Regions from separate parts of the Noviherbaspirillum sp. L7-7A genome, predicted to be linked through region 3. Evidence: predicted binding sites of a transcription regulator. Region 3 holds the regulator's gene; each other region holds the start of a gene.
What was found. Region 3 encodes FliA, which starts transcription of late flagellar genes. Its sites were predicted from a motif close to CTAAAGTTTNNNNNNNNNNNGCCGNTA; they were not measured.
Positions count from the first base shown of each region.

Region 1: the regulator FliA is predicted to act here: its motif matches at 1,854-1,880, upstream of motA (flagellar motor stator protein MotA).
Region 2: the regulator FliA is predicted to act here: its motif matches at 3,481-3,507, upstream of fliS (flagellar export chaperone FliS).
Region 4: the regulator FliA is predicted to act here: its motif matches at 5,204-5,230, upstream of KTQ42_RS18450 (YjfB family protein).

Region 1 is NZ_JAHQRJ010000001.1:1,463,215-1,470,515, forward strand. It holds gene motB (flagellar motor protein MotB) at 1-844, opposite strand, end outside; gene motA (flagellar motor stator protein MotA) at 869-1,729, opposite strand; gene KTQ42_RS06580 (class I SAM-dependent methyltransferase) at 1,906-2,688, opposite strand; gene flhC (flagellar transcriptional regulator FlhC) at 2,702-3,247, opposite strand; gene flhD (flagellar transcriptional regulator FlhD) at 3,281-3,598, opposite strand; gene KTQ42_RS06595 (hybrid sensor histidine kinase/response regulator) at 4,428-5,618, opposite strand; gene KTQ42_RS06600 (chemotaxis protein CheB) at 5,618-6,214, opposite strand; gene KTQ42_RS06605 (CheR family methyltransferase) at 6,226-7,044, opposite strand; gene KTQ42_RS06610 (response regulator) at 7,041-7,301, opposite strand, start outside.
Region 2 is NZ_JAHQRJ010000001.1:485,618-492,918, reverse strand. It holds gene KTQ42_RS02250 (LysR substrate-binding domain-containing protein) at 86-988, shown strand; gene arfB (alternative ribosome rescue aminoacyl-tRNA hydrolase ArfB) at 991-1,395, shown strand; gene KTQ42_RS02240 (metal-dependent hydrolase) at 1,674-2,519, opposite strand; gene KTQ42_RS02235 (hypothetical protein) at 2,593-2,790, opposite strand; gene fliS (flagellar export chaperone FliS) at 2,946-3,413, opposite strand; gene KTQ42_RS02225 (flagellar protein FliT) at 3,848-4,189, opposite strand; gene fliD (flagellar filament capping protein FliD) at 4,195-6,240, opposite strand; gene KTQ42_RS02215 (flagellar protein FlaG) at 6,260-6,646, opposite strand; gene KTQ42_RS02210 (flagellin) at 6,745-7,301, opposite strand, start outside.
Region 3 is NZ_JAHQRJ010000001.1:1,894,335-1,901,635, reverse strand. It holds gene flhF (flagellar biosynthesis protein FlhF) at 1-842, shown strand, start outside; gene KTQ42_RS08635 (antiactivator of flagellar biosynthesis FleN protein) at 835-1,668, shown strand; gene KTQ42_RS08630 (RNA polymerase sigma factor FliA) at 1,674-2,405, shown strand; gene KTQ42_RS08625 (flagellar motor protein) at 2,387-3,127, shown strand; gene motD (flagellar motor protein MotD) at 3,135-3,914, shown strand; gene KTQ42_RS08615 (hypothetical protein) at 3,974-6,133, opposite strand; gene aceA (isocitrate lyase) at 6,605-7,301, shown strand, end outside.
Region 4 is NZ_JAHQRJ010000002.1:44,502-51,802, forward strand. It holds gene KTQ42_RS18415 (DUF3140 domain-containing protein) at 1-34, opposite strand, end outside; gene KTQ42_RS18420 (cupin domain-containing protein) at 608-991, shown strand; gene KTQ42_RS18425 (H-NS family nucleoid-associated regulatory protein) at 1,036-1,611, opposite strand; gene KTQ42_RS18430 (selenium-binding family protein) at 2,004-3,410, shown strand; gene KTQ42_RS18435 (hypothetical protein) at 3,407-4,075, shown strand; gene KTQ42_RS18440 (PAS domain S-box protein) at 4,147-4,602, shown strand; gene KTQ42_RS18445 (hypothetical protein) at 4,657-5,004, opposite strand; gene KTQ42_RS18450 (YjfB family protein) at 5,286-5,465, shown strand; gene KTQ42_RS18455 (NADP-dependent isocitrate dehydrogenase) at 5,842-7,301, shown strand, end outside.

The DNA.
Region 1 (7,301 bases), 430 kb from region 3:
CCTCGGCCTTCTTGTTCATCACGATGATGGAAATGCGACGGTTGATCGGGTTCGTCGGGTTCTGCTGGTCCATCAGCACCGCGGATGACAGGCCAACCACCCGCACCACCTTGCCGTCCTCCATGCCGCCGGCAATCAACTCGCGGCGCGACGCATTGGCGCGGTCGGCCGACAGCTCCCAGTTGCTGTAGCCCTTGTCGCCTGTGGAATACGGCGTTGCATCGGTATGGCCGGAGAGGCTGATCTTGTTGGGCATGTCATTGAGCACCCGGCCGATCTCGCGCAGGATCTCGCGGGTATAGGGTTGCAGCTCGGCCCTGGCGCTGGCGAACATGGGCCGGTTCTGGGCATCGACGATCTGGATGCGCAAGCCCTCGGTGGTGATGTCCATCAGCAGCTGCTTCTTGAACTGCTTGAGCGTCTGGCTGGTCTCGATGGCCGCCTCGATGCGCGACTTCAGGCCCTTGAGCTTTTCGGCTTCGATGCGTTCCAGTTCCTGCTGGATGCCCTTCAGGTCATAGCTCTTCTTGACCGGCGGATCTTCGCCCTTCTTGACCTGGCCTTCCTTGCGGGTCAGGTCGCGGCCGCCGCCCTGGATCACGCTGGAGCTGTCGCCGGCGCCCGAGCCGCCGGCCATGGCGACCTTCAGCGGCGTCGAGAAATATTCGGCGATGCCCTGCAGGTCCCCCTTGGCGGTGGAGCCAAGCAGCCACATCAGCAGGAAGAAAGCCATCATCGCGGTGACGAAGTCGGCATAGGCGATCTTCCAGGCGCCGCCATGATGGCCGCCCGCCACTTTCTTGATGCGCTTGACTACGATGGGGCGCAGGTTGTCGTCAGCCATATTCCGGGTTTTCCGTTTCTATCCTTACTTCGACTTGGCCTGCTTGATGTGCTCTTCGAGTTCCTTGAACGACGGACGCTCGGTGGAGAACAGCACCTTGCGGCCGAACTCGATCGCCAGCGCCGGCGCATAGCCATTCAGGCTGGCCAGCAGGGTCACTTTCACGCACTGGTACATCTTGGTCGACTCGGTCAGCTTCTGCTCCAGGAGGCCGGCCAGCGGACCGACGAAGCCATAGGCCAGCAGGATGCCGAGGAAGGTGCCGACCAGCGCATGCGCGATCAGGATGCCCAGCTCAGCCGGCGGCAGGCCCACCGACTCCATCGTATGAACCACGCCCATCACCGCCGCCACGATGCCGAAGGCCGGCAGGCCGTCGCCCAGCTTGGCGATGCAGTGGGCCGGCACTTCGCCCTCGTGGTGATGAGTCTCGATCTCGTTGTCCATCAGGTTCTCGATCTGGAAGGCATCCATGTTCCCGGAGACCATCAGGCGCAGGTAGTCGGTGATGAACTCGATCATGTGGTGGTCGGCCAGGATGCCGGGGTACTTGGTGAAGATCGGGCTTTCCTCCGGCGCGTCGACGTCGCCTTCGATCGACATCAGGCCTTCCTTCCTCACCTTGTTCAGGATTTCCGACAGGAGCGCCATCAGCTCCAGGTACAGGGTCTTGGTATAGCGCGAACCCTTGAACACGCTGGGCAGGGCCTTGAAGGTCGCCTTGATGGCTTTGGAATCATTGCCGACGAAGAAGGCGCCCACTGCGGCGCCGCCGATCATCAGCACTTCCAGCGGCTGCCAGAGCGCGGCGAGATGGCCGCCCGCCATGGCGAAGCCGCCGAAAACCGAGGCCATCACGACCACATAACCAATCAGGACTAACACGTCTTTTCACACTCCGCTTGTTGCGCGCCGCGCCTGCCGCGAGACGGCGTTCGATTTATCAGAAAAACAACCGGAGGCGCCTTCCGTCGTCGCAACATCCAATCCAGGACGCCTCTGCATGCGGTAACGGCACAGGCCGGAAAAACTTGAGAGGAGGAAATATTATGCTTGCCTTTTTACATTTGCCAGCCGTAGAGCATGGGCCCGCCCGGCCTGGTCGGCCGTCGGATTTGCGGCGCCGTATCCGGCACGATGAATTCATGCGACAGCAGCAGTGCGCCGGGGCGCATCTCGGCGCGCGCCTTGGCCCATAGCTGCGGCATCGCAGCGGGCGACAGATAGGCAAACACCACGTCGTAATCGGCGAAATCGAGCGCCTGGTAGTCGCCGCGCAGAAAGCGGCAGTTGACGCTGCCTCCCGGACGAAGCCGGCTCGCCAGCCAGGGCAGCGGCGCCAGTTCGATGCCTGTGACCTTGCAGTCGGGACGGCGCGCTGCAATATTGAGGGCCAGGCCGCCCAGCCCGCTGCCGATGTCGATGATGCGCAGCGGCCGCTTTGGCAGTTCCATCGCCACCGCATCCCAGGCCGCGCTGCCCGAAGCGTAGAACGGCACCTGGGTGCGGAAGGTCGACCAGTAAAGCGCCAGCATGGCAAGAAAGGTGGCCAGGAACAGCCAGGGCGGCAACTGCAGCGCCAGCATGGCCAGCGCCGCCGGCAGGAAGAGGAAATGAATGAGGTGCCACCAGGCCGCCTGCCCGCGCCAGCGCGACAGCATCGCGGCCAGTGCGCCCTGCAGGAAAGCGGCGGCGAGCGGCGCAAGCGCGAAGCCCGAGCGGGCCAGCAGCAGCCATGCGAGCGCGGCCAGGCCAAGCGCCGCCAGCTGGATCATCAGCGCCTGCACCGATGGCAGGCTGGACAGGCGCCGGGACTGCGGCCGGGACACGGAGGAAACAGCCATCAGGCCATGCCGGTCAGGCGGCAGCGAGCGCGTCGTCGCGCGCCTTCTTGGTCTTGCCGGCACGGGAAGGCATGTGGCACAGGCCGCAGGCATAGCCGTGGTTGAGGTCGAAGCTGTGGGTGACGAAGTCGCCGCCGCATTCGCAGCACTTGGCGGTGGTCAGCATCTGGCTGTCGAAGAAACGCACCAGGGTCCAGGCCCGGGTCAGCGACAGCAGCGGCTCCTCGCCCGGCTGCGCAGGCATCTGCTCCAGATAGAGCTGGTAAGCCTTCATCACCGCCTCGATACCGGACAGACCGGCATGCTGGGTCATGTAGCGGTGGATGTTGATGAACAGCGAGGAATGGATGTTGGGCTGCCAGGTGATGAACCAGTCGGTGGAGAACGGCAGCATGCCCTTGGGCGGCGATACGCCCTTGAGTTCCTTGTAGAGCTTTAGCAGCCGCTCGCGCGACAGCGAGGTTTCCAGCTCCAGCAGCTGCAGCCGCGCGCCCAGCTTGATCAGCTCGATCGCCAGACCGATTTCCCTTGCTTCCGATACCAGACTCTTGTTTGCCATGCTCTCGTCTCCCGAAGGTATTGGGCGTTGCGATCAGTTGATTTCTTCGACCGGCTGGCCTGCCATCAGGATGGCGGCGTGGGTCTGGGACAGCGAGCGTTCCTTGCTGTGCGAGGTCAGCATGCCGAGGATGGCGGTGTCGTCGAAGCGGAAGCGGGCCAGCATCAGGTTGGCGCTGGCCAGCTTGAGCAGCTGGGCATTGCTCAGGGTTTCCAGCAGGGAGGCGATCTCGGCGCTGATGCCAAGACGGTAGATGGCGCAGGCCTTGTCGGCGCGAATCATCTGCTGCGCCAGCATCAGGTAGTTCAGATTTGCGTCGCGAATCTCAGCCATCATGTCATTGGTATTCATTGCCGTTCTCCTGTCCGTTTTGCCGGTTGCCCGGTTGCTTTGCCGATGGACGAAGTATGTGCGCAATGATTCCTATGGGAAATAAGCTGAAATCTGTATTTCTAGTGAGAAATGATCTGGTGGCTCTGTACGATTTTGTCTTACAAAACGCCAGCGCGCCGTCCCCGCACCGAGGGAAATGGTGCAGGGCAAGGCGCCAGGCGAGGGAGAAAGTTCGGGAACGGCCTCAAAGCGGGTGGCAGTATCGGCTGCAACGGACGGGCGATTCTCTTTCTTTCTGTTGTTTTTGTGCTGCTGTGTTGCTCTTGTAGCCATTTACGGCAGCGGTTTGGCCGACTTTAGGGTCCGCGTGAAAATTTTTTCAATTTTTTTGCGGGGCCCTGCGGCTTTCCCTACAGGGAGAGTAACGGCGGCGCAGGCGGGGAATTTAGGGCGATGTGAAAATTTTTTTAACACCCTGCTTGATCCGGCATGGGAAGTCACTTCTGGACTTCCTTTTTAGGTCCGGTTGATCGAACCGTGAGGCCATGTAGAAAGCAAACAAGGTGCGCGCCTGGTGGGGTGGAACACCTGGACGGGACATTCCACCCTAGCGGACATTGCGAAGGCTGTTTCGCCCCCGGGATGAAAGAGAATACGTAGGGCGTAATACCCCGAAGGGGCATTACGCGATACCGCCACGGCAGCCACGCCAGGCGAGCGCTTGCAACGGCAGAGGCCGTGGAATGCCCCTTCGGGGTATTCCATCCCACGATGGTCGCTGCCCTTTGCTGCTCCCCGCACCCGCCGGCATGGCGCGATTGACGGGAGTTGGATGGCAACCGCCCACCTATGCCCTGCCCTGCGGCAGCTCCAGCCGGAAGACCGAACCCTCGCCCGGCGCGCTGTAGACGCTGATCTTCCCGCCGTGCGCCTCGACCAGCTGGCGGGTGATGTACAGGCCCAGACCCAGCCCATCGGCCGACTTGGCGCCGCCGCCGCGCTCGAACTGCTGGAAGATGCGCTGCTGGTCCTGCTCGGAGATGCCGATGCCGTGGTCGCGCACTTCGATCCGGGCGCCATCCGGCGTTGCGCTCAAGCCCACCTCCACCGGCTTGCCGCTGCCATAGCGCAGGGCATTGGTCAGCAGGTTGACCACTACCTGCTCGATGCGGAATTCATCCCACCAGCCGTCCACCGGCTGCGGCGCATTCAGGGTGATGCAGCTGCCCACGGCCAGCGCCTGCTGTTCCAGGTCGTCGATCACGCGCCGCAGCAGGCCCGCCAGCTCAACCTGCGCCGGCCGCACCGACAGCGCGCCGCTGCGGATGCGCGAGACGTCCAGCATGTCGTCGATCAGGCGCACCATGTTGCGGATCTGCCTGTCGTCGCGGGCAACCATCTTGGCGAGCTGCTCGGGCGCGAAGGCTGCGAGATTGCCGCGCTCGATCTGCATCTTGCGCAACTGGGTTTCGAGGAACAGCGTATTGAGCGGCGTGCGCAGCTCATGCGCCACCACCGACATGAAGTCATCGCGCATCTTGACGGCGCGCTCGAGGTCAAGCTGCGCCGCATTGAGCTTTTCCAGCAGGGCCTGCTGCTCGCGCCGGCTCTGCTCCAGCGCTTCCACCTGGCGCCGCATTGCGCTGCGCTGGCGATACATGTCAACGAACACCGCCACCTTGCTCCTGACCGCATAGCCGTCCAGCGGCTTGTGCAGGAAGTCGACCGCGCCGGCCTCATAGCCCTTGAATGCATGATTGAGCTCGCGCCCGGCGGCGCTGACGAAGACGATGGGAATGCGCCGGGTGCGGCCGGTGCTGCGCATCAGCTCGGCCAGCTCGAAGCCATTCATGCCGGGCATCTGCACGTCCAGGATGGCCAGCGCGAACTCATGTTCCAGCAGCAGGGTCAGCGCCGCATCGCCGGACGCGGCCGGATAGACCGCCAGGTCGTCGCGCCGGATCAGGGCCTCCAGGGCGATCAGGTTTTCCGGCAGATCGTCGACGATCAGGATCTTGGCGCGTTCAGGTGTGTCCATCAGTGCTTGTCCAGTTCAAGTAGCAGCGCATGGATGCCGGCCAGCCCGAGGACATGATCGGGCTGGCGGCGGGCGATGGCGGCCTGTGGCATGGTCGAGACAGCTGCTTCCCTGGGGTCCTGCACGATGGTCAGGCCGCCATGCTCGCCAATGCGCGCCAGGCCGTCGGCACCGTCGTCGTTGGCGCCGGTCAGGAGGACGCCGGCCAGCCGCTCGCCCCAGGCGTCGGCCGCGGACTCCATCATCACGTCGATCGATGGCCGCGAGTAATGCACCGGCGGGTCGCAACTGAGCGACAGGCTCAGGTCCCGTTCTACCAGCACATGGTAACCGCCGGGCGCCACATACAGCGTGCCGGGCTCGACCCTCTCCTTGTCAGCGGCTTCCCGCACCGGCAGGTGCATGCGCGCGCCCAGCACTTCGGCAAGGCGGCTGTCGCCATGGCTGGGCAGGTGCAGCACCGCCAGTAGCGGCAAGCGGTAGCCCGAGGGCAGATGCGCCAGGATCGCCAGCAGCGCCTCCAGGCCGCCGGCCGAGGCGCCGATCACCACGGCGTCCACGCCGCGCCCTGCCAGATCGGATGACGTGGTCGCCATCGCCGCGCCGCTCACAGCTTGCGGTACAGGCGCTCGCGCCTGTCCAGGGTTTCGAAGCGCTCCTTGCACGCGGAGAACTCCATGCTTTCCTTGGCGCCCAGCCCCAAAAAGCCGCGGTGGCACAGCGATGCATGGAACAGCCCCAGCGCCCGGTCCTGCAGCTTGCGGTTGAAATAGATCAGCACATTGCGGCACGACACCAGGTGGGTTTCGGAGAACACATTGTCGGTCGCCAGGCTATGGTCGGCGAAGGTCACGTTGGCGGACAGGAAGCGGTCCAGCAATGCCGCGTCGTAGGCGGCGGTGTAGTAGTCCGAAAGCTGGCGCTTGCCGCCTGATCGCTCATAGTTCTCGGCATAGCGCTCCATCGCCGCCAACGGGAAGATGCCGCGCCGCGCCTTCTCCAGCGACACCGGGTTGATATCGGTGCCATAGATCAGCGAACGCTCCAGCAGCCCTTCCTCATGCAGCAGGATGGCCAGCGAATAGACTTCCTCGCCGGTGCTGCAGCCTGCCACCCAGACCTTGATCGACGGATAGGTCTGCAGCAGCGGCACCACGTCGCGGCGCAGCGCATGGTAATAGGATGGGTCGCGAAACATCTCCGAGACCGGAATCGTCAGGAACTGCAGCAGTTCATGGAATACCGCCGGCTCATGCAGCACACGCGACTGCAGCGCCGAGATGGTGCTGCAGCCGAACTCGGGCAGCGCATGCATCACACGGCGCTTGTGGGAAGCGCCGGAATAGTCGCGGAAGTCATGGCCATACCGGAGGTAGATGGCTTCGGCCAGCAGCTTCAGTTCGATCTCGGTGGCGTCGCGCTTCATGGCGGCAGTCGCTCCAGGTTGGGCAGCCACACCCGCAGCAGCGAGAACAGCCGGTCCAGGTCGATCGGCTTGGCGAGATAGTCGCTGGCGCCGGCCTTGAGGCATTGTTCATGATCGTCGCGCATGGCCTTGGCGGTGACGGCGATGATGGGCAGCTTGGCGAAGCGGGCATCGGTGCGGATGCGGCGGGTCGCTTCGAGCCCGTCCATTACCGGCATCATCACATCCATCAGCACCAGGTCGACCTCCGGCGCCGT
Region 2 (7,301 bases), 1.4 Mb from region 3:
CTGCAATTTTCTAAGGGGGGCTATCATTTTCGTGAAGCATCGTCGCGCGCCGTAAAATACCGGCCTGCCTCATCTGGAAGCCATCATGCTGTTCGACCTGACCGACCTGCGTTTGTTCATCCATATCGCCGAACTGAAGAGCCTGACCCGCGCGGCCGAGCGCAGCCGCATGTCGCTGGCCGCAGCCAGCAACCGCATCAAGGAGCTGGAGTCGCGCTTCGGCATGCGCCTGCTCTACCGCGAGAACAAGGGGGTGCAGCTGTCGCCGGCCGGCGAGACGCTGCTCGGCCATGCCCAGCAGTTCATGCAGCAGGTGGAACGCCTCAAGAGCGACATGCAGCAGTACAACAATGGCATCAAGGGCCATATCCGCATCTTCGCCAATACCACCGCCGTCACCGAGTTCATGCCGGAAGTGCTGGGCGCCTTCCTGGCCCGCCATCCGCAGGTCAATGTGGCGCTGGAGGAAAGGCTGAACCAGGACATCGTGCGCGGCATACAGGAAGGCACGGCCGACATCGGCATCGCCGCCGGGCCCGTGCAGGGACAGGGCCTGGAGATCATCAATTTTTCCACCGACAGGCTGGTGCTGGCGACTGCGCCCGACCATCCGCTCGCCCATGCCGGCAGCGTGGCCTTTGCCGATACCCTGGCCTATCCCCATATCGGCCTGCATGAAGGCAGCACGCTGTGGCATTTCCTGAACCGTATCGTGTCCGAGGCCGGCCAGCGGCTGGAGCTGCGCATCCAGGTGCGCGGCTTCGAGGCGATGTGCCGCATGGTCGAGGCCCGGGTCGGCATCGGCATCCTGCCGCAGTCGGCGGCGCTGCGGCACAGCCGCACCATGCAGCTGTCCCTGGTGGAACTGACCGAGCCGTGGGCGCTGCGCGAGCGCAGCGTGGTGGTGCAGACGCTGGAAGGCCTGCCGCACTATGCCCGTGAACTGGTGGAAGTGATCCGCGGCATCGGCCCGGACAGGAAGGCGTGACCATGCTGCATGCGCCGCCGATACCGGAAAGCGAGGTCGAGATCACCGCGGTGCGGGCGCAGGGCGCCGGCGGGCAGAACGTCAACAAGGTGTCCAGCGCGATTCATTTGCGCTTCGACATCCGCGCCTCGTCGCTGCCGGAAGCCATCAAGGAAAGGCTGCTGGCATCGAACGACCAGCGCATCACCCGCGACGGCGTGCTGGTGATCAAGGCGCAGGCCCATCGCAGCCAGGAGCAGAACCGCGAGGATGCGCTGCGGCGGCTGCAGGACATCGTCGAGGCGGTGGCGGTGCCGCAACGGGTGCGGCGGCCAACGCGGCCAACCCGCAGCTCGCAGAAGAAGCGGCTGGAGACCAAGTCCAGCCGCGGTCAGATCAAGGCACTGCGCGGCAAGGTGACGGATTAAGAAGCGCGCAGCCGCCGTAGCCTGGGTTGAGCGCAGCGAAACCCGGGATCCGCCACACCACTCCTCCGGTGCAATCGCAACACGCCGGCATGCCAATCAGCCGGATGAACCGCTTCAGGCAAGCACGCTCCCGGAATGGCGGATTGCCATTCCGGGAGCGTGCTTGCGCTGCCGGAGGTTTGAGGCGACCCGGGTTTCGCTTTGCTCAACCCAGGCTACAGTTGCCGATCAGGACGCATGCGGCCCGGACCACCAGGACGCATGCCCCCGCCCGCCGCTCAGAAAGTCAGCTTCTCGCCGGGGCTGATCGGAAACACCTTGGCCTGGCCCTGACCCAGCGCGCTGATGTACTCGGCGGTGGTGCCCTTCAACTGCGGCGTGGTGCCGTAGTGGATCGGAATGGCGAAGCGCGGCTTGATCATTTCCTTCGTGGCATAGGCCGCGTCCTTGGGCGACATCACGAAGTGACCGCCGATCGGAATCATCACCACGTCCGGCTTGTAGTACGACCCGATGAACGCCATGTCGCCAAACAGGCCGGTGTCGCCCATGTGGTAGATCTTGAAGCCGTTCTCAAGCTCGATGACGAAGCCGGCCGGCTCGCCGCCAGCATGCACTTCATCCTTGCCGGTGGCGGCATTCTTGTGGGCCAGTTCCGAGCTGTGCTCGGCACGGACCTGGGTGATCTTGATGTCCGCGCCGATCGGCGTCACCGTGCCGCCCTTGCCGAAGCGCACCGCCTGGCTGGCCGGCAAGATGCCCAGCGCCGCCACCGACTGCATCAGCCCTGCCGGGCCATAGACCGGGGCATTGGTAAGCTTGGCCAGCGCCGGCGCATCGGCGAAATGGTCGAAGTGGCCATGGGTCACCAGGATCAGGTCGACCTTGCCCATTGCCTCCAGCGACTTGAACTGCTCGGGCGTCTTCGGATTGCTGGTGACCCAGGGATCGATCACGATCACCTTGCCGCCCGGCGTGGTAATGCGGGTCGTGGCCTGGCCCAGCCACTGGATCTCGGTCTTGCCCTCGGCCTTGCTCTCTGCCTTGTCCTGCGCATGCAGATGGGGAGCGGCTGCCAGCAGGGCGGCAAGCATGGCGGCGGCGTGGAATGCGGTTTGTCTCATGATTTTTCCTTGTTATGGCAGTTCACATAAAAACGGCGCCTTCAATGAAGGCGCCGTATGGCGATGCCGGCCCTCAGGCCAGCGCTTCCTTTGCCGCTTCCTCCGGCGTCAGCCCGTCGTAGAACTGGTCGGTGAACCACTCGATCTGTTCCTCGATATGCTCCTGGGCTTCTTCCACCGTGGCGCCGCCCTTCACCAGAAACCCTTCCACTTCGATGCACCAGTGAATCAGCGCCAGGGTTTCCTCGTCGAGTTCCTCTTTCTTGGCCATAGCGTCACCTTTCATCAAGTCGGCACGCCTGTCTTATAGCACGGCCCTGCGTCTTGCAGCAGGGGAACCGGCCGCCGGTGCGGCTCTGCGCAAAAGCCGCGGCGATTGTGCAGTGCAACCGCCATCGAACACGCTGGCGCCGGCGCCGTTCCCGCTCAGACTGCGTAGGCGCGCAGGCCCTGCGGCGCGGCCGCCGGCGGCTGCATCGCGGCAGCGCGGCTGCGTGCCGCGGCTTCGGGATCGATCGCCAGCCATGCGCCGCGCAGGTCGCCCAGCAGGCGCTGCGCCTCTTCGATGTCTTCCGTGCGGTTTTCCAGATTGGCGCGCAGCAGGCGAGCGGAAATGTATTCGTACAGCGAATCCAGGCTGCCCGCGATGGCGCCGCCCGCCGACCTGTCCAGGCTGGCGCGCAGGCCTTCCTCGATGATGCGTATCGCCTTGGAAATGGCGCGGCCCTTGGCCGCCACATTGTTGGCGCGCATTTCGATCAGCGCGATATTGAGCGAGGTGAGCGCGCCGTCGAACAGCATCACGATCAGCTTGTGCGGGCTGGCTGCGGCCACGCCGGTTTCCAGGCCTACACTCGCGTAGGCGTTTGCGCCCTTGTTCATCGAACCAAACATTGCTCTCTCCTTGAAGTCCCTGCGCCGCCGCCTTGCCGGCGCTGCTTGTTTGCAATTTCACTTTCCTTAACGGCACATCCGGATGAATCATTAGCGTTTACAGGATTGAATGCCGATAAAAATTTTCGGTGGGAGAAGAAGAAAGCGTTAAAGCGATGCATACCTGCAAATTGGATCGAAAATTCGCAGGGTGGAATACCCCAAAGGGGCATTCCACCGCCTCTGCCGTTGCAAGCGCCGGGCTGGCGTGGCTACCGTGGCGGTATCGCATAATGCCCCTTCGGGGTATTACGCCCTACGTCTTCCATGATGCTTTACCTGCTCATAAAAATTTTCCTTGGGATGAGGAAGAAGGAAAACACGGGACCGCAGCCCAAGGGCAGTCGCCTCATGCGGAACACCCGCCATTGCAGCGGGCCGTCATGGAAATTGCGCTAGCCGTAAGCCCTGGCAATGCGCCGTGCCGAGTCAACGCTGTCGAGCAAAGCGCCAACGCTCGCGCGCCACTCCAGCGCCAGTTCGCGGCGCTTGGCCTGGTTGGCCAGGATCTGTTCAATCAGCGCCTGCTGCCTGCGCAGCACGTCGGCAGGACGCCGCTGGCCGGCGTCGGCCTGCTGCAGCATCGCAAACAGCGCATCCTGCTGCTGCTCCTGCCCGGCCAGCAGTTCCCATTCCCGTTCGCCGGTGGCAGCCAGCATCCTGGCCGACAGGTCGGCCATCTTCTGGTAGGCATCCAGCAGCTGGGCATCATCAAGCATGGGATGGTCGTGATTCATTATTCTCAGTCGGAAGAACTCGACAGCGACGCGATCTGCTTCAGCTGCTGGGTCAGGTAGGAGCTCACGGAATTGAGCTTGCTGATCTGGGTGTCGAGCGCGGTGAACTGCTTGCGCAGGGCCGCCTCGCGGTTGCTCAGCCGGTTCTGCTCCGCTTCCTGCTGCTTGCGCAGGCTGGTGATCGAGGAATTCAGGCCCTTGGTGCGGGCATCCAGGCTGCCGTTCTCGCCGATGATGGTACCCACCAGGGCGCCGAACTGCGACGCATAGCCACGCGAGAAGTTAATGGTTCCACGGTCGCCCGTGGCGCCGCCGGTGATGGATACCTGCAAGCCTTCCGCATCGCCAGTGCCGGCGGTCAGAATGCGGCCCTTGCCGGTTGCGCTGGCGCCGTTGATGGTTCCAGCCACATCCTCCCCCGCCACCGACAAGGGGCTGCCGCCGAAGACCTGCTCGGCGGCGGTGCCCGACACCGTGAACGTCGAGCTGCTGCCGTAAGCATCGGACGTGATCGCAATCTTGCCGTCCACCACCGCCACCTTCACCGGCGAACCGGCATAGGCCTTGCTGGCATTCATCTTCGATTGCAGGTCCAGCGCCAGCGCGGCCGCATCGGCGTAACTGTCATTGAGCGTGATCTCGCTTTGCACGCCGGCCAGGCCCAGCGACAGCGTATTGGCCGGCGCTGCGAATGTCAGCTGCGTCGGCGCCGCTGCCCCGGTTACCGTGCTCTGGCTGGCCATCTGGCTGATGTTCAGGCCGTAGGCGCCGGCCTTGGTGGCGGCGGTCGAGGTGGTATAGGACACCAGGCTGTCGCTGGCCTTGCCGGCCGCGGCGAACAGCCCTGCCACATCGTTGAAGTTGGTCTCCAGGGCCTTGGTCAGCTTGGCGGTATCGAGTTCCAGGTTGCCATTCTTCTGCATCGTCACGCCGATGTCGGACAGCCGGCTGTAGGCGCCATAGCCGCCGCCGATCGAGCTCGACAGCAGTCCGCGCAACTGGCTTTGCGCACCGCGTATCGAGGAATCGCCATTCAGGATGGCCCCGGTCTTGGTGGTGGCGTTATAGGCGGAGGCATCGCTGAGGGTCTTGGCGATGGCATTGTAGGCGCTGACGAACTTGTTGACTGCCGATACGACCGAGGCGCTGTCGCGCGCCACCGTCAGCGTGGTCGGGCTGCCGGCATTGGTCTTGGCCAGGTTGAGCGTCACGCCGGCAATGGCGTCGGTGACGGTGTTGGATGGCTTCTTCACCTTCAGGCCGTCGAGGGTGAATTCGGCATCCTGCGCCGCCACCGTTTCCTTCAGGTTCTGCGTTGCGCTTGCCGGGTCATGGTTGAGCAGGCCCGACAGGCCGCCGTCCGGGTCGTCAGATACCGATATCTTCATGCTGCTGGCTTCGCCGGTGGCGGTATTGGTCAGCACCAGACGGTTGGGCTGGGCGCCGCCATCGTTGACGATGGTGGCGGTCACGCCGATCTTGGCGCCATTGATTGCATCGCGTATGCCGGCCAGGGAATTGTTGCTGGAGCCGATGGTGACGGTCTTGCTTTCAGCGGTGCCGGGCTTGAAGGTCGCGCCGGTGTAGGTGCCGTCGGCGTTCCTGGGCGGCGCGGGATAGATGCCTGAGCCGGCCGGGGTTTCAACCGCTCCGGCGATGGTGCCGAACTGGAAGGTGATGGTGCCGGTGCCTACCGTCGTCGCGGTCGATGCCTGGCCTGCTGTCACAAGCTTCTGGGCCTGCGCCAGCTTGCTCACTTCCAGCGCATAGGCGCCGGGCGTGGCGGCCGACGTCGCCTTGGCCGACAGCACTGCGGCATCGGCCACGCTGGCGGTGGCGGCCTGGAACTGCTGCACCGTCGACAGTGAATTGACGGCGGTCTGGAATGTCGAAAATGCGCTTTGCACCTGCCCGAAGGCCGACACCTTGGACTGGTAGGACGCTTCCTGGGTCTGGAGCGAAGTCAGCTTGCGTCCTTCAACCGACATCAGCTGGGTCACGATGGTGTTGATGTCCAGGTTGGAACCGATGCCGGGAGAGGACAAGCCCATTTGCGATACTCCTTGCGTGTTATGCCTGCGTCTTGATGAACATGCCCTGGAACTTGTCGATCTGCTTCGATATCGCCAGCAGTTCCTTGGACGGGTATTGCCGCAGCACGGTATCGGTGTCGGTGTCGACCACCTTGACGATGGTGCGGCCCGAATCCTCGTCGATGGAGAACAGGATGCTGCTGGCATGCTGCTTCATTGCGGCATTGAGTTCTTCCACCCGCTGCCTGACTTCCTTCGGATCGGCTTCGGCCGTTTCGGCGCCGGTACTGATACCAGCCACTTCCTGCTGCTTCACGGCCTCCGGCTGCCGCGCCGCGCGCAGCTGCAGATCCGTCTGTTTGTTGTCTGCGCCCTGCGTGGCGAGCGGCGACAAACCGGCGCCTGATACTGGAGCGATGTTCATGATGCACCCTTTCTGCTAATGACAAAACGGAAAACAGTCGCCCGTTTTCCGTTTTATTCGAGAGAACGTCCTGAAACGTTACCGGGCGAGCCCGGCGATTAACCCCTCAGCAGCGACATCACGCTGTTGGGCAGCTGGTTGGCCTGGGCCAGCATCGCGGTACCGGCCTGCTGCAGGATCTGGCTGCGGGTCATGTTCGCGGTCTCCGAAGCGAAGTCGGTATCGGTGATGCGGCTACGCGATGCCGACAGGTTCTCGGTCGTGGTCGCCAGGCCGGAGACCACCGAGCCGAAGCGGTTCTGCAGGGCGCCGAGGTCGGAGCGGCTGTCGTTGATCGACTTCAGCGCGCCGTCGATGGCTTCCAGGGCTTTCTGGGCGCCGGCGGCGGTGGAGATGTCGATGTTTTCGACGCTTGAGACCGAGGACACTGTGGTGGCAGCGGTGACGCCGGTGGCCAGGCCAGCCTTTGCCACGCTTGCGCCGCCGACGACGATGCCGGCGGAACTCGTGCTCGACAGGCTAACCGTGCCGTGGGTGGTAGCCGCTACGCCGGCGGTGCCGCCGGTGACGGATTGCGTGCCCATGCTCAAGCCGGTCTGCGCATCCAGTGCGGTCTTGTTTGCAGTGGCAGTTGCGGCATCGGCGGCACTGCCAT
Region 3 (7,301 bases):
TGCTGGCCGCCGGCTTTTCCGCCAGCCTGGCGCGCTATCTCACCGAAAAACTGCCCGAGCATGACGGCGTGGACGGCATGGCCTGGATCAAGGGCGTCCTGATGCGCAACCTGTCGGCCGCGCCCGATGAAAACGCGATCCTCGACAACGGCGGCGTGTTCGCCCTGGTGGGCCCCACCGGCGTGGGCAAGACCACCACCACCGCCAAGCTGGCGGCGCGGTGCGTGATGCGCCACGGCGCCGGCAAGCTGGCCCTGATCACCACCGACGGCTATCGTATCGGCGGCTTCGAGCAGCTGCGCATCTACGGCAAGATCCTCGGCGTGATGGTGCATTCGGTGAAGGATGAGGCCGACCTGCGCATCGCGTTGTCCGAGCTGAAGAACAAGCACACCGTGCTGATCGATACCGCCGGCGCCAGCCAGCGCGACCAGATGGTGGCGGAGCAGGTGGCGATGCTGTCCGGCGCCGACACCCCGGTCAAGCGCATCCTGTGCATGTCGGCCACCTCCACCGGCGAGACGCTCAATGAAGTGGTGCGCGCCTACAAGGGCAACGGCCTGGCCGGCGCCATCATCACCAAGCTCGACGAAGCCGCCACCATCGGCAGCGTGCTGGACGTGATCATCCGCCAGAAGCTGCAGCTGCAATACATCGCCAATGGCCAGCGGGTGCCGGAAGACCTGCACCTGGCCCGCCCCAATTTCCTGATCGACCGCGCCTTCAAGATGAAGCGCGAAACCGCGCCGTTCCAGTACCAGGACGACGAATTGCCACTGGTGATCGGCAACACCGCCCGCATGATGAATGACCAGTCGCTGCGCGAGGTGGCAATTGGCTAGCATCCGCATCGACCAGGCCGAAGGCCTGCGCCGCATGATCGCCAAACCGGCGCCGCGGGTGCTGACCTTTCTGTCGGCCACGCCCGACCATGAAAAAAGCGCCACGCTGCTGAACCTGGGCGCCTCGCTGGCCCGCACCGGCAGCGGCGTGCTGCTGCTCGACGCCTGCGCCACCGCGCGCGGCGTGGGTGCCGGGCTGGACCGCATGCATGGCGGCACGCTGCTGCAGGCGGCGCGCGCCGAAGCGCGGCTGGCCGACGTGGTGCTGCCGATGCCGCAGGGCTTTGGCATTGCCGTCATGGCCCGCGGCAGCACCAATGCCTTCGAGCGCGAGCATCTGTCGGCGCTGTTTGCAAAGCTGTCATTGGACAATGACATCGTGCTGGTCGATGCCGAGCTCGACGCCGCCAACGCCTTGCCGCTAGAGGCGATGGGCGAGGGCGACATCGTGGTGCAGGTGGAAGACAGCCCGGAATCGATTACCGCCGCCTATGCGCTGATCAAGCGGGTGTCGGAGCGTTATGGCCGCCGCCCGGTCAGCGTGCTGGTGACCGGCGCCGGCATCGTGCGCGCCGGCATGATCTACAAGAACATCGCAGCGGCCGCCCGGCGTTACCTGGCGCTGGAGTTGCAATCCATCGGGTCGGTTCCGCATGACGAGCATCTGGTGCGGGCCACACGCCTGGGCCGTACCGTGATCGACGCATTTCCACTGGCGGGCGCCTCCGTGGCGTTCCGCGACCTGGCCGGCCGCTTTTCCCGCTGCACGATGCAGGCGGGCGGCCGGCGCAGCGCGCTGCCCTGCGGCGCCACCATCGGGGCTTGAAGCACATGTACACCGTACAAGGAAAATCCGACCGCAACCACTTGCTGACGCAGCATGCGCCGCTGGTGAAGAAGCTGGCGCACCTGATGCGCGCCAAGCTGCCGCCCAGCGTCGAGGTCGACGACCTGATCCAGGCCGGCATGATCGGCCTGCTGGATGCGATCAGCCGCTATGAGGAAACCCACGGCGCGCAGTTCGAGACCTATGCGGTGCAGCGCATACGCGGCGCGATGCTGGATGAACTGCGCAGCAGCGACTGGATGCCGCGCAACATGCGCCAGAACATGCGCAAGATCGAGGTCGCGATGACCGAGATGCAGCAGAAGCTGGGCCGCCCGCCCACCGAGAGCGAAGTGGCGGGGCGGCTCAAGATGTCGCTGGCGGAATACCAGGACATGCTGGCCGACGCCGGCGGCCACCAGCTGGTGTACTACGAAGACTTCCAGGATGGCGAAGCCGGCGAACACTTTCTGGACCGCTACTGCACCGACAGCTCGGCCGATCCGCTGCAGGCGCTGATGAACACGGGCTTTCGCAGCGCCGTCATCGAGGCCATCGAGGCCCTGCCCGAGCGCGAGAAGATCCTGATGGGCCTGTACTACGAGCAGGAAATGAATCTGAAGGAAATCGGCGCCATCATGGGCGTCTCCGAATCGCGGGTCTGCCAGCTGCACAGCCAGGCCGTCGCGCGCATGCGCGCCAGACTCCGGGAGCAGGCATGGACTGGGGTAGCCTAGCCGGCCTGCTGCTGGCCGTAGGCGGCATCGCCGCCGGCCAGATGCTCGAAGGCGGCCAGGCCCGCTCGCTGCTGCAGCCGGCGGCCTTCCTGATCGTGGTGGTGGGCACGCTGGGCGCGGTGCTGATGCAGTCGGGCCTGCGCAATTTCATCGCCGCCCTGCGCATGGCGCGCCATGCCTTCCTGCCGGCGGATGACGACCATGCCAGGCTGTCGCGCTCCTTCGTCTTCTGGAGCAACAGCGCGCGCCGGGAAGGCCTGCTGAGCCTGGAGCGCTATTGCGAGCGCGAGCCCGATCCCTTCATCCGGAAAGGCTTGCGCATGATTGTCGATGGCACCGACGGCGACCGGCTGCGGCTGGTGCTGGAGCAGGACATCAATATCTACGAGCGGCGTGAGCGGGGCGTGGTGAAGGTGTGGGAATCGGCCGGCGGCTATGCGCCCACGGTCGGCATCCTGGGCGCGGTGCTGGGCCTGATCCAGGTAATGGAGAACCTGGGCGACCCGAGCAAGCTTGGCGCCGGCATCGCGGTCGCCTTTGTGGCCACCGTGTACGGCGTAGGCCTGGCCAACCTGCTGTTCCTGCCGCTTGCCGGCAAGCTCAAGGCGCGAGTGCAGAATGAAGTGGGGCGGCGCGAGATGCTGGTGGAAGTGATGGCGGGCCTGGCCGCCGGCGAGAACCCGCGCCTGATCGAGGACCGCATGGCGGCCTGGGCCGCCTGAACCGGCCATGGCGCGCAAACGCTACGAGGAGGAGCCGGAGAGCCAGGAGCGCTGGCTGGTGTCCTATGCCGACTTCATCACGCTGCTGTTCGCCTTCTTCGTGGTGATGTATGCGGTGTCCTCGGTCAATGACGGCAAGGTCAAGGTGGCATCCAATGCCCTGACCACCGCCTTCGGTCGCCTGCCGGCCACCACGCCGCCGGTACGTGACAGGCTGGCGCCGGAATTGCCGCTGCTGCCGCGCCAGTCCCTCTACCGCAGCCGCCTGAACGACAATGCGATCCGGCGCGAGAAGGAGCAGCTGACCACCATCGCGCGCGACCTGCTGACCGCGCTGGCGCCTCTGGCCAGCCAGGGCAAGGTGAAAGTCACCCAGGGCGCGCGCGGCATCACGGTGGAAATCAATGCCAGCGTGCTGTTCGCGCCGGGCGATGCGAAGTTGTCAGCGCAGTCGAACGAGGCGCTGGCCGCGGTGGCGCAGGTGCTGAAGGACGACCTGCATGCGATCCAGGTGGAAGGCCACACCGACAATGTGCCGATCCGCAATGCGCTGTATCCCTCGAACTGGGAACTGTCCTCGGTGCGCGCCTCCAGCGTGGTGCGGCTGTTCATCGACAACGGCGTGGCACCGGTGCGCTTGACCGCCATCGGCCACGGCGCGAACCGTCCGGTGGAGTCCAACGACACGCCGGAAGGCCGGCTGCGCAACCGGCGGGTGCAGTTGATGATCATGTCGAATCTGCCGGATGTGCAGCGGGAGGTGGAGATTGGGGCGGGGGTACGGTGAGCAATACACCCAGCTCTTTATGCGGCCTGCATGCCAAAACAGTTTCAGCAGGATGCATGTCAAGTTGCTAAATTGTGCATGCCGACCAATTCTGCCATCAGGTTTGACCATCCCTCCTTATCGACCCTGGCGTCACCCGATGGTGTGAAAGTATCTGAGTCATAGGGGGGCACAAGCATAATAGACGGCCTGCTGTGAGAAGCTTGGCTAGCCAGCCATTCTTTAGCGGCAGCATATGCCGCGCGCCAGTGAGACTGCTTATCGAAGTGAACTTCAAGCACTATCGTTTCCTTGTTCTGCCCATAGGCATTCAGGATGCTTTTATAGTTCTCTTTTGCGAGTTCGGCATTGTTCTTCTCTGCGCGCATTTTTCTTATCCACCCGCTCGGAGGGCAGGCATTGAGCCCGGTGCGCGGAAATGCATCTGCTACACGGTGAGTCTTTGGCGTCACAATTCGTATATCCGCCATTACTTTAAACGGCGCAATTTTAGCGATGGACAAACCTTTAGGAACCGTGGTCATGCCATTAAACGTCTTGCGCATATCCGGGCTGTAAACACTGTCGACATCGTGTTTGTCTGATGCGCCCTTGGGCTTATTGCCGTAAAAGGCTTGGGGTTGAATGCGTTTGGTATGGACCCGGTGATGCAATTTGTCCAGAAGCTCTGTAATTTGCAAGTTGGTGTGGACTGGTTGTGGATTGTTTTCGGCGTTCTCCAACTTTTCCGGCATGTTCGGTTTAAAATTTGCAGGAAATGCCTCCTTAGCATGTCGCTCTAGCCAAGGGCGAATATACCTTTGTATAGCGTGATGTATTTCTTCGCACATGGCGTTTTTTTCCGCAGGAAGGAGCCACAAACTTTCGCGAATGTATTGTGTTGGCTCCCTCGGACCCAAATGAAGCACCATAGCGCCGTTAACCTCAATTTCATGCAGCCTAAGAGGAGCTGATCCTCGCCTCGCAAGGCTATTGAGCTGGCGCAGCTTTTTTTCTATATCCTCCGCTTTTTCTTTTGGTGTTTTTTCAACATCTTTGCCTTCGTCGAAACTTTCCAAGTTAATTACCTTCTTTTTGATTGGTCGCTTGATCCTGATATTTTGGGCTTGGTCTTCCCTAAGTTCTTTTTCTTCCCTAAGTTCTTTTTCCTCCCTAAGTTCTTTTTCCTCCCTAAGTTCTTTTTCCTCCCTAAGTTTCTTATCTTTCAGCTTTTGTTCTGTATCGGATCGTGGCCTGATTGAGAATTCCAAATCATCCTCTAAATCACTTTCATTTTCGTTGGTAACGTAAGTACTTTTTTCTTCCTTAATCCATGACATGATCTTTATTACTTCTCTTTCTTGGAGATCAGGCATTTTTTTCTTGTCTAATTCTTTTTTTTCCACGATCCTTAATGGTGGAATCAGCATGATTCTCTTTGTTTCGCCGGAAGCGGTACAAAAGGCATATGCTGCAGCATAGGCAGCACGCCATTCTTCCTCCCTATCGTCGTATACTTCAAGGACGATGGTATTAGCGTCTCCAGCTTTTTCAAGCTCATTTTTGTAGTACGGAATCCGATCGTGAAAGTCAGGGATTAAAGGGGTATCTTCTGTGGCAGAAAGTAGGTATTGATCCGAATGAAGATTCTTGTTGCCGGTATCCCGGTTGATTTCCCTGTCTTTGATGATCTTTGCTCTGGCAATTATCTGGGATGGTTTTGCATAGGCAATAGACACTCCATATGGCAAAAGGATGTCATTCTCGACGGTATTTTCCTTGGCTGACATCAACTGAGCGGCTTGAGAAGAGTGAGCTGACTCCTGATGCGGTACGCTCTCACTACTCTCGTATGAAGAGGTTAATTCCCGCTGTTCAACCCGATTGTGCAACTGCATGAGTAGGGATTGTCGTTTGCCGGGCGAAAGTGTTGCTTGGGCAAGCCGTGGACGTATATAAGTTTCAATAGCATCATGCGCATCTTGCCTTCGCTGCTTATTGTCATAGAACACATTGCCGAGCATTTCTTTGATGTACTCAAAGGTGCTTATCTCATATAGACATTTTGCACCTGGCAAACTTTTGGATGTTCTTTCCCTGACGGGCCTCTTGGCATTCGCAATAAACTCGGTGATTTCGTCATCGGTCGGCTCGGCAACTTCACGCTTCAATTCGGAATCGTCTGGATCACTGGCTGCAGTTGATCTTGGCTGGAAATACAGTTTGCCTATATGGGACATAAAGCCTCCTTTCAATGCGCTGCGTTTGACGGTGTATGCGCCACATTGCTAGTCGTGGGGCATTGGGCGCCGGCTCTGTCACTGCATCGAACTTAGACGTTCCTCGCCATGGCATGCTGAATCGATTACCTCATTCAGCCAGTATTGATGCTTCCTTCAGGCTTTACTAGCCGCGGAGCAGACAGGAACGTTGCAAAGGATATGATTTCATGAACCGGAAACAGACTTCCATATTATGAAAAGTGCTCGCCGCATGGCACCAGATTTTGATTTCACCAACAGGAATATCATTCCGCATCGCAAAATAAGAGAAATAAAGTTATGATTATAAAGAAAATTATTTATGTCATATGTCTTATATAAGACCTTGTTGCCCTGCAAAATAAAGCCTACTATTTATCCCATGCCGGAACGTTTTCAAGCGCTTCCGGACCGATCCGAATCACTCACATCAACACAGGAGAAATCACCATGGCAACCCGTCAAGAGCAGATCCAGGCACTGGAAAAAGATTGGGCAGAGAATGCGCGCTGGGAAGGCGTGAAGCGTCCTTACACCGCTGAAGACGTGGTTCGCCTGCGTGGCTCGATGCAGATCGAGCACACCATCGCCAAGCGCGGCGCGGAGAAACTCTGGAACCTGCTCAAGACCGAGCCCTTCGTCAATACCCTGGGCGCGCTGACCGGCAACCAGGCAATGCAGCAAGTGAAGGCTGGCCTGAAGGCGATCTACCTGTCCGGCTGGCAAGTCGCCGGCGACGCCAACCTGGCCGGCGAGATGTATCCTGACCAGTCGCTGTACCCGGTCAACTCGGTGCCGATGGTGGTCAAGCGCATCAACAACACCTTCCAGCGCGCCGACCAGATCCAGTGGTCCGAGGGCAAGGATGACATCGACTTCTTTGCGCCCATCGTGGCCGATGCGGAAGCCGGCTTCGGCGGCGTGCTCAATGCCTTCGAACTGATGAAGTCCATGATCGAAGCCGGCGCCGCAGGCGTGCACTTCGAAGACCAGCTGGCTTCGGTGAAGAAGTGCGGCCACATGGGCGGCAAGGTGCTGGTGCCGACCCGCGAAGCCTGCGAAAAGCTGGCGGCAGCCCGCCTGGCGGCCGACGTGTCCGGCACGCCGACCCTGGTGATCGCCCGTACCGACGCGGAAGCGGCCGACC
Region 4 (7,301 bases), on a different contig from region 3:
CGTTCTGGTCTTTGCTGCCTGCGTTTGTATTCATGGGCTTTTCCAATCAAGGGACATGGCGTATTTCGCACCGGCCTGGCTGAGCAAGTCCGAAGCGGTCGTCGATTCCTTTTTTGGACAAGCGTGTCAAGGAAGGTTTCGCTGTGATTGCTACGTGATGCCGGCGCGCGCAATAAAGGCCCTGTTTTTATCAACCTGGCCAAGCGTAGCCTGGGTTGAGGAAAAACGAAACCCGGGGCCTCACCGTTCACTAACTCCAAGCCGCATTTGCAAACCATCAGGGATGAAGCGCATTGCAATAGAGCGATGTGAAGGATAGCCTGCGCCGAACGGCCATCCCACGGCAGGCAAGGCCAGCGCTTGCAAGCCTATTTGCTTCGCGTTATTGAAGGAGGAAACGGGATGACGTCGCCATTGAAGTCGAAGGTTAGGTTTGAAGATATAAGGATCAGCTCGGGTTTCGCTTCGCTCAACCCAAGCTACGGTTGCTACGCTTGCTCCGACAAGTAGGTCCTTTGCTTATCCGCACAGATGCCTGGCAGCCTGGACATTCAGCCCGAACACAAGCAGCATGTCTGCACCCCTCTATAGCCATGGAGCACACATCATGACAACACAAGGTTTCGTCGTCTCCCATGCCAAGGACGCCAGCTTCACGCGCGGCCTGCGCTCCTTCTTCGAATATCGCGACCTGGGTATCAAGGATGCGACGGCCGGCAGGGTAGCCGCGCATGTGATCCGGGCAGCGGCCGGGACCGATTTTTCCAGCCAGCCTCATGCCCATGCAACCAGCTTCCAGCTGGTGTACGTCCTCAAGGGCTGGATCGAGTTCGAGTATGAAGGCCAAGGGCGGGTCCGCCTGGAAGCCGGCTCCTGCGTGCATCAGCCGCCGGGCATACGCCATCGCGAAGTCGGCCATAGCGACGACGTCGAAATGCTCGAGATCGTGATGCCCGGCGACTTCACCACCCATGAGGTGGAGGCGGTCTAGGGTCACCGCCGGCGCGTGTCGCCAGCGCCGGGTGCATGAGACGGCTACGCGCTTGTTGCAGGCGCTGCCTCGCGCCTGTTTGACGCACTCGCAGGAGGCTTTGCTGCACCGCCTGCTGCTTCGCCATTGGCGTGGATCAGGTACTGGCCCGGGTCGCCCTTCAGCCAGAGCGGATGGCGGCCCCGGCCAGTCCATGTCCTGCCCGATGTCGGATCCTGGTATTTCGGCGACGCACTACCATTACCCGCGGCTGTACGCTTGACCCTGCCGGCTGGCCCGGACGTCCTTGCGCTGCCGGTATCTGCGGCCTTGCGTCCTCTCCTGGCCGGTGCATGGACGCTGCCTGCCTTGGATGCAGCCGATGTACTGGCTGTCTGGCCGGGTTTTCTGCCGCGCCTGGGCGGCTTGCCGATCGCGGCCGGCGCGCCGAGCAACGGGCCTGCTTCCTTCGTCGCCTGATATTGTGCCTGCAGGCCGTCCCGTGAAACGCTGACAGCGTCGATCTGCTGCAGTGCCTTTTCCAGTTCCGCCACCTGATGCGCCCACAGATTCAGTACGCTGCGCGCATGCTCGAGGTCTGCTTGGAGTAACGCCCTTGCCGATGCGAGGTTGCTGATCATGACTCCTCCTTATTAGGCGCCGGCTTTTGCCACGATTAACTGCGGCTTCTCATGAATCGCCTGTGCGCAGTGCAAAGTCTGCACGAATGCAAGAAAAATGGCCACGCATTTAGCGCAAGCAATATGCAAGACTTGCTTTCGGGCGCATTTCCAGGGCATGGCTCGTGCCCGCCGCTGCGGTACTGCTTGTAGCATGCATGAGCCTCGTTGCGAGGTCAGCCGGCAAGCAGTTCATTGCAGAGGTCAGTCCCGGCGTAACGGCGCAGCTTTTCTGATCCACGCCAAATCCGGTCAAACTCGTCTATTGACACTGGCATGTTGGGCGAGCAGCCTTGGCTCGCTCCACATTCTTCTATCAGATGACATTCCGCTTCTTTTCATGCGAGGACATCATGCTGGAAACACTACATCCCGACCCGAGCTTTCATCCATCGCCGCGGCTGGCGATGGAGGCTGAACCTGAACATCTTGCCTATACCGTGCTGCTGTCGCCGGACAGGTCACAGCCGGACGCCCTGGCCGTGATCGATGTCGACACGCAGTCAGGCAGCTATGGCACCGTCATCAGCCGCCTGGCCATGCCCAACACCGGCGATGAATTCCACCATTTCGGCTGGAATGCCTGCAGCTCGGCGCTTTCCCCGCTGTCCGGCCATGCCTTCCTACAGCGCAGGTATCTGATCATTCCCGGCATCCATTCGTCGCGCGTTTACATCGTCGACACCCAGCCCGATCCGAGGAACCCCAGGCTGGTTAAAACCATCGAGCCCGAGGAGCTGATGCGCAAGACCGGCTATTCGCGTCCCCATACCGTGCATTGCGGACCGGAGGGTATCTACATCAGCACGCTGGGCGGCGCAGGCGTCGATGGCACCGAAGGGCCGCCGGGCGTGTTCATCATGGACTGCGAAACCTTCGAAATACTGGGCCGCTGGGAGATCGACCGCGGGCCGCAGAAGCTGCATTACGACTTCTGGTGGAACCTGCCACGCGACTACATGGTATCGAGCGAATGGGGCCTGCCGCCGCAGTTCGAAAACGGCATCGTGCCGGAAGACCTTCTGGCCAACAAGTATGGCCACGCAGTGCATTTCTGGAACCTGCGCGAGCGCCGGCATGTGCAGACCATCGACCTCGGCGCCAACCACCAGATGGCGCTGGAGATCCGGCCAGCGCATGACCCCACCCGCGAGTACGGCTTTCTGGGCGTGGTGGTCGACACCACCAACCTGGAAGGATCGATCTGGACCTGGTATCGCGAGAACGGCAAGTTCCAGATCAGGAAGACGGCCACGGTGCCGCCCGAGGCGGCCGACCCGGCGCAGCTGCCGCCACTGCTGAAGGGCTTCGGCGCGGTGCCACCGCTCATCAGCGATATCGACCTCTCCCTCGACGACCGCTTCCTGTACGTTGCCTGCTGGGGCACCGGCGAGCTGCGGCAATACGACGTCACCGATCCGATGAAGCCGGTGCTGGCAGGCAGCGTGCGCATCGGTGGCATCGTGCAGCGGGGAAGCCATCCGAATGGCAAGCCCTTTGGCGGCGGACCGCAGATGACCGAGATCAGCCGTGACGGCAAGCGGGTGTATTTCACCAACTCGCTCTATAGCAGCTGGGACAAGCAGTTCTATCCGGACGGCATCGGCGGCGCTCAGGTGATGTGCCATGTGGGCGCGAACGGCGGTATCGAACTCGATCCGCACTTCCATGTGGACTTCGGCCCGCACTACGCCGCGCATCAGATCCGGCTGCAGGGCGGCGACTGCTCGACCGATTCCTTCTGCTATCCATCGGCTTGAACAGCACCACGGCGCTCTGGCTGACCATCATCGCGCTCGGTTTGTACCATGGCCTCAATCCCGCGATGGGCTGGCCGCTTGCGGTGGCCAATGCAATGGCGGACCGCCGCGCCCGGTCCCTGTTCGCCACGCTGCTGCCGCTGAGCGGCGGACACCTGATGGCCATGGCGGTGGTGCTGGCGCCGCTGGCCTGGCTGGGCTGGTATGTGCAATACGGCCGCGCCATCCGGATCGGTGCCGGCCTAGCGCTGCTGCTGCTGGGCCTGTTCAAGCTGTTCTGGCGGCGACATCCGCGGGCGCTGGCGCGCATCCCGCCGACCCGGCTTGCATGGTGGTCCTTCCTGATGGCCACTGCCCATGGCGCCGGCCTGATGCTGGCGCCCTTCATGCTGGGCCTTTGCGTGGCAACAGGGCCGGCGCCGGGCGCGGCCGGAATGGGCCATGCCGCGGTGATGAACTACACGGCGCGCTCGACGCTGGGCATCGCGGCGCTGGTCACCGCCGTCCATACCCTGGCCGGCTTCGTCGCTGCCATTGGCATGGCCTGGCTGGTATATCGCTACCTCGGCCTGCGCTTTCTGCGGCAGGCCTGGCTGAACCTGGATCTGGTGTGGGGGGCCAGCCTAGCAGTGGCCGGCGCTGCCGGCATCGCGCTGGCAATATGACGCCGTCGTGCATCGATGCGCCGCGGTGCTTGTATCATGCGCCGATAAGACCTACATGGAGATAGCCGGAAATGAACGAGCAGATGACATCGGAACAGCAGGGCGATGCCGCGGCGGATGCTGACGCCATCCTTTCCTGCATGCAGGAAGCGGTGGTGTATTCGGATCTGAAAGGCATCATCAGGCTATGGAACAAGGGCGCGGAGCATGTCTTCGGGTTCACGGCGGAAGAGGCGGTCGGGCAGAGCGTGGACATCATCATCCCGGAAAAGCTGAGGAAGGCGCACTGGGCCGGTTTCAACAAGGCGGTCGAGCATGGCGACATCCTGTCTGCGCCCGGCTCGCGCATGACGCGGGCGCTGAAGAAGAATGGCGATGCGCTGTATGTCGACATGAGCTTTGCCATGGTCAGGAACCAAGCCGGCGAAATGATAGGCTCGCTGGCCGTAGCGCGCGATGCCACTGCCCGTTACATGGCCGAGCGCGCAGCCAGAGTGGCTGCCTCGGGTGCAACGCCCGCGGCCTAGGCAGGCAAGGCGGCCGGGATTGCGCCCGCGGCCGCGTCGCCGGCATGCGCCGGATCAGGCCGGCGCTGCCACCATGCCTTCGCCGTGCATGCCGGCTTGCGTCGTCTCGTGCAGCGCCTGCTCGGTTTCCAGGGCCTGCGCCACTTCCTTTACCTTCACGTAGCGGTACTGGTTGTTAACCGGATAAAGCCGGACAGTGCCGGACTTGATCAGGCTGGTAACCCGCCCGGGAGATACGCGCAACTTGCGGGCCGCCGAGGTCGGATTGTTCAGACCCAGCGCAGCGGCCCGGTGCTCCTTCCATTGCGCCGAGTCTTCTGACTGGTCCAGCCGCACCAGCAAGCGATCCAGCAGGGAATCCGACTGCCTGTTTGCAAAAATCGATTTATAGACTGCGGTCATTACTGCCCTTCTTCTGTTTCCGATGCCAGGCAAGGCATGCTGGGGCCGGGCCTGGCGTGGCTTCGGGTCAAGATTCTACTGGGCTGGTCAGGGCCTGTCTGTCTTGCATATGCAACGTCGTCGGCTTGACAGAACGCCACCTGTCTTGACTGAAATCTTCCTGGCCGGAAGCCGGTAGACAGGGAAAGAAGCAACCTGCTTCAGAATCCCTCTGGCGCTGCCGTTAATAAATTCTGACCAAGGAAAAGGACCATCGAATGGACGTCACCGGCATTGCAAAATTGTCTACGGCACTGACAACGGCCAAGACCAGCGAGGAGGTCGGCACGACGGTGCTGAAGAAGGCGCTCGACCTGTCGGCTTCCACCGCCTCGGCGCTGATTGCCGCGGCAGCGCCCGCTCCCACACCAGTCGCGCGGCAGCCAGCCCATGTTGGGCAGAACATCGACACTACCGCCTGACCTTCCGGCATACCGACAGTCCCAGAACGGCGCCTTGCCGCATCCATTGCGGCAAGGTGCCGTTTTCGCTGGGCCGGCCTGAAATGCCGCCAAATATGGCTGCCCGTCCGCCAGCGCCGAACGGGATGGCGCGCTAAACAGTGGTACATCGTGAAAACTTCGTGCATAATATGGAATGTGTCTTATGTCTTATAGAAGACTTAATTAAAGATAAAGATTTGATCGCGCCGCAAGGCCGGTCTGCCCACCACGTTCCACCGTGCTCCGCCAGTGGGTCAGGTGAGCAGACATGGTGCGCCGACCGCAAGCCTGCGCAGGCGATGATTTGCAGAAAACGACTCCCCAGAACCTTCGCCACATTCCAAGGAAAAAGCGCATGAGCAGCGATCCGACCATCATCTACACGCTAACCGACGAGGCGCCCCTGCTGGCGACCCACGCCTTCCTGCCTGTCGTCAGCACCTTCGCCAAGCCGGCCGGCATCCGCATCGAGCAGAGCGACATCTCGGTTGCTGCCCGCATCCTGGGCAATTTCGCCGACTACCTGAAGCCCGAGCAGCGCGTACCCGACACCCTGGCCGAACTCGGCAAGAAGACGCTGGAGCCGGATGCCAACATCATCAAGCTGCCCAACATCAGCGCATCGATGCCGCAGCTGCTGGCCGCGATCAAGGAACTGCAGGAAAAGGGCTACAACCTGCCTGACTACCCGGTCGACCCCAAGACCGACGAAGAAAAAGCGATCAAGGCACGCTACGGCAAGTGCATCGGCTCAGCGGTCAACCCGGTCCTGCGCGAAGGCAATTCCGACCGCCGCGCGCCGCGCGCCGTGAAGGAATATGCACGCAAGAACCCGCATTCGATGGCAGAATGGTCGCAGGCATCGCGCACCCATGTGTCGCACATGCATGACGGCGACTTCTACCATGGCGAGAAGTCCATGACCCTGGACCGCGCGCGCGACGTGAAGATGGAAATCCTCACCAAGAGCGGCAAGACCATCGTCCTGAAGCCCAAGGTATCGCTGCTCGAAGGCGAGATCATCGACTCGATGTTCATGAGCTACAAGGCGCTGTGCGACTTCTATGAGCGCCAGATTGACGATGCTTATAAGTCCGGCGTGATGTTCTCGCTGCACGTGAAGGCCACCATGATGAAGGTGTCGCATCCGATCGTGTTCGGCCACTGCGTGCGCATCTTCTACAAACAGGCATTCGAGAAGCACCGCGAGCTGTTCGACAGCCTCGGCGTGAATGTCGACAACGGCATGGTCGACCTGTACAACAAGATCGCCAAGCTGCCCGACTCGCAGCGCGAGGAAGTCATGCGCGACATCCACGCTTGCCACGAGAACCGGCCCGAACTGGCGATGGTGGATTCGGCCAAGGGCATCACCAACTTTCATTCGCCCAGCGACGTGATCGTCGACGCCTCGATGCCGGCAATGATCCGCGCCGGCGGCAAGATGTACGGCGCCGACGGCCGCCTGAAGGAAGTCAAGGCGGTGATCCCGGAAAGCACCTTCGCCCGCATCTACCAGGAAATTATCAACTTCTGCAAATGGCATGGCGCATTCGACCCGCGCACCATGGGCACCGTGCCCAACGTGGGCCTGATGGCGCAGCAGGCGGAAGAATACGGCTCGCACGACAAGACCTTCGAGATCCCCGAAGACGGCGTGGCCAACATCACCGATCTCGCCACCGGGGAAGTGCTGCTGTCGCAGAACGTGGAGAAGGGCGACATCTGGCGCATGTGCCAGGTCAAGGACGCGCCGATCCGCGACTGGGTCAAGCTGGCCGTTACCCGTTGCCGCAACTCGGGCATGCCCGCCGT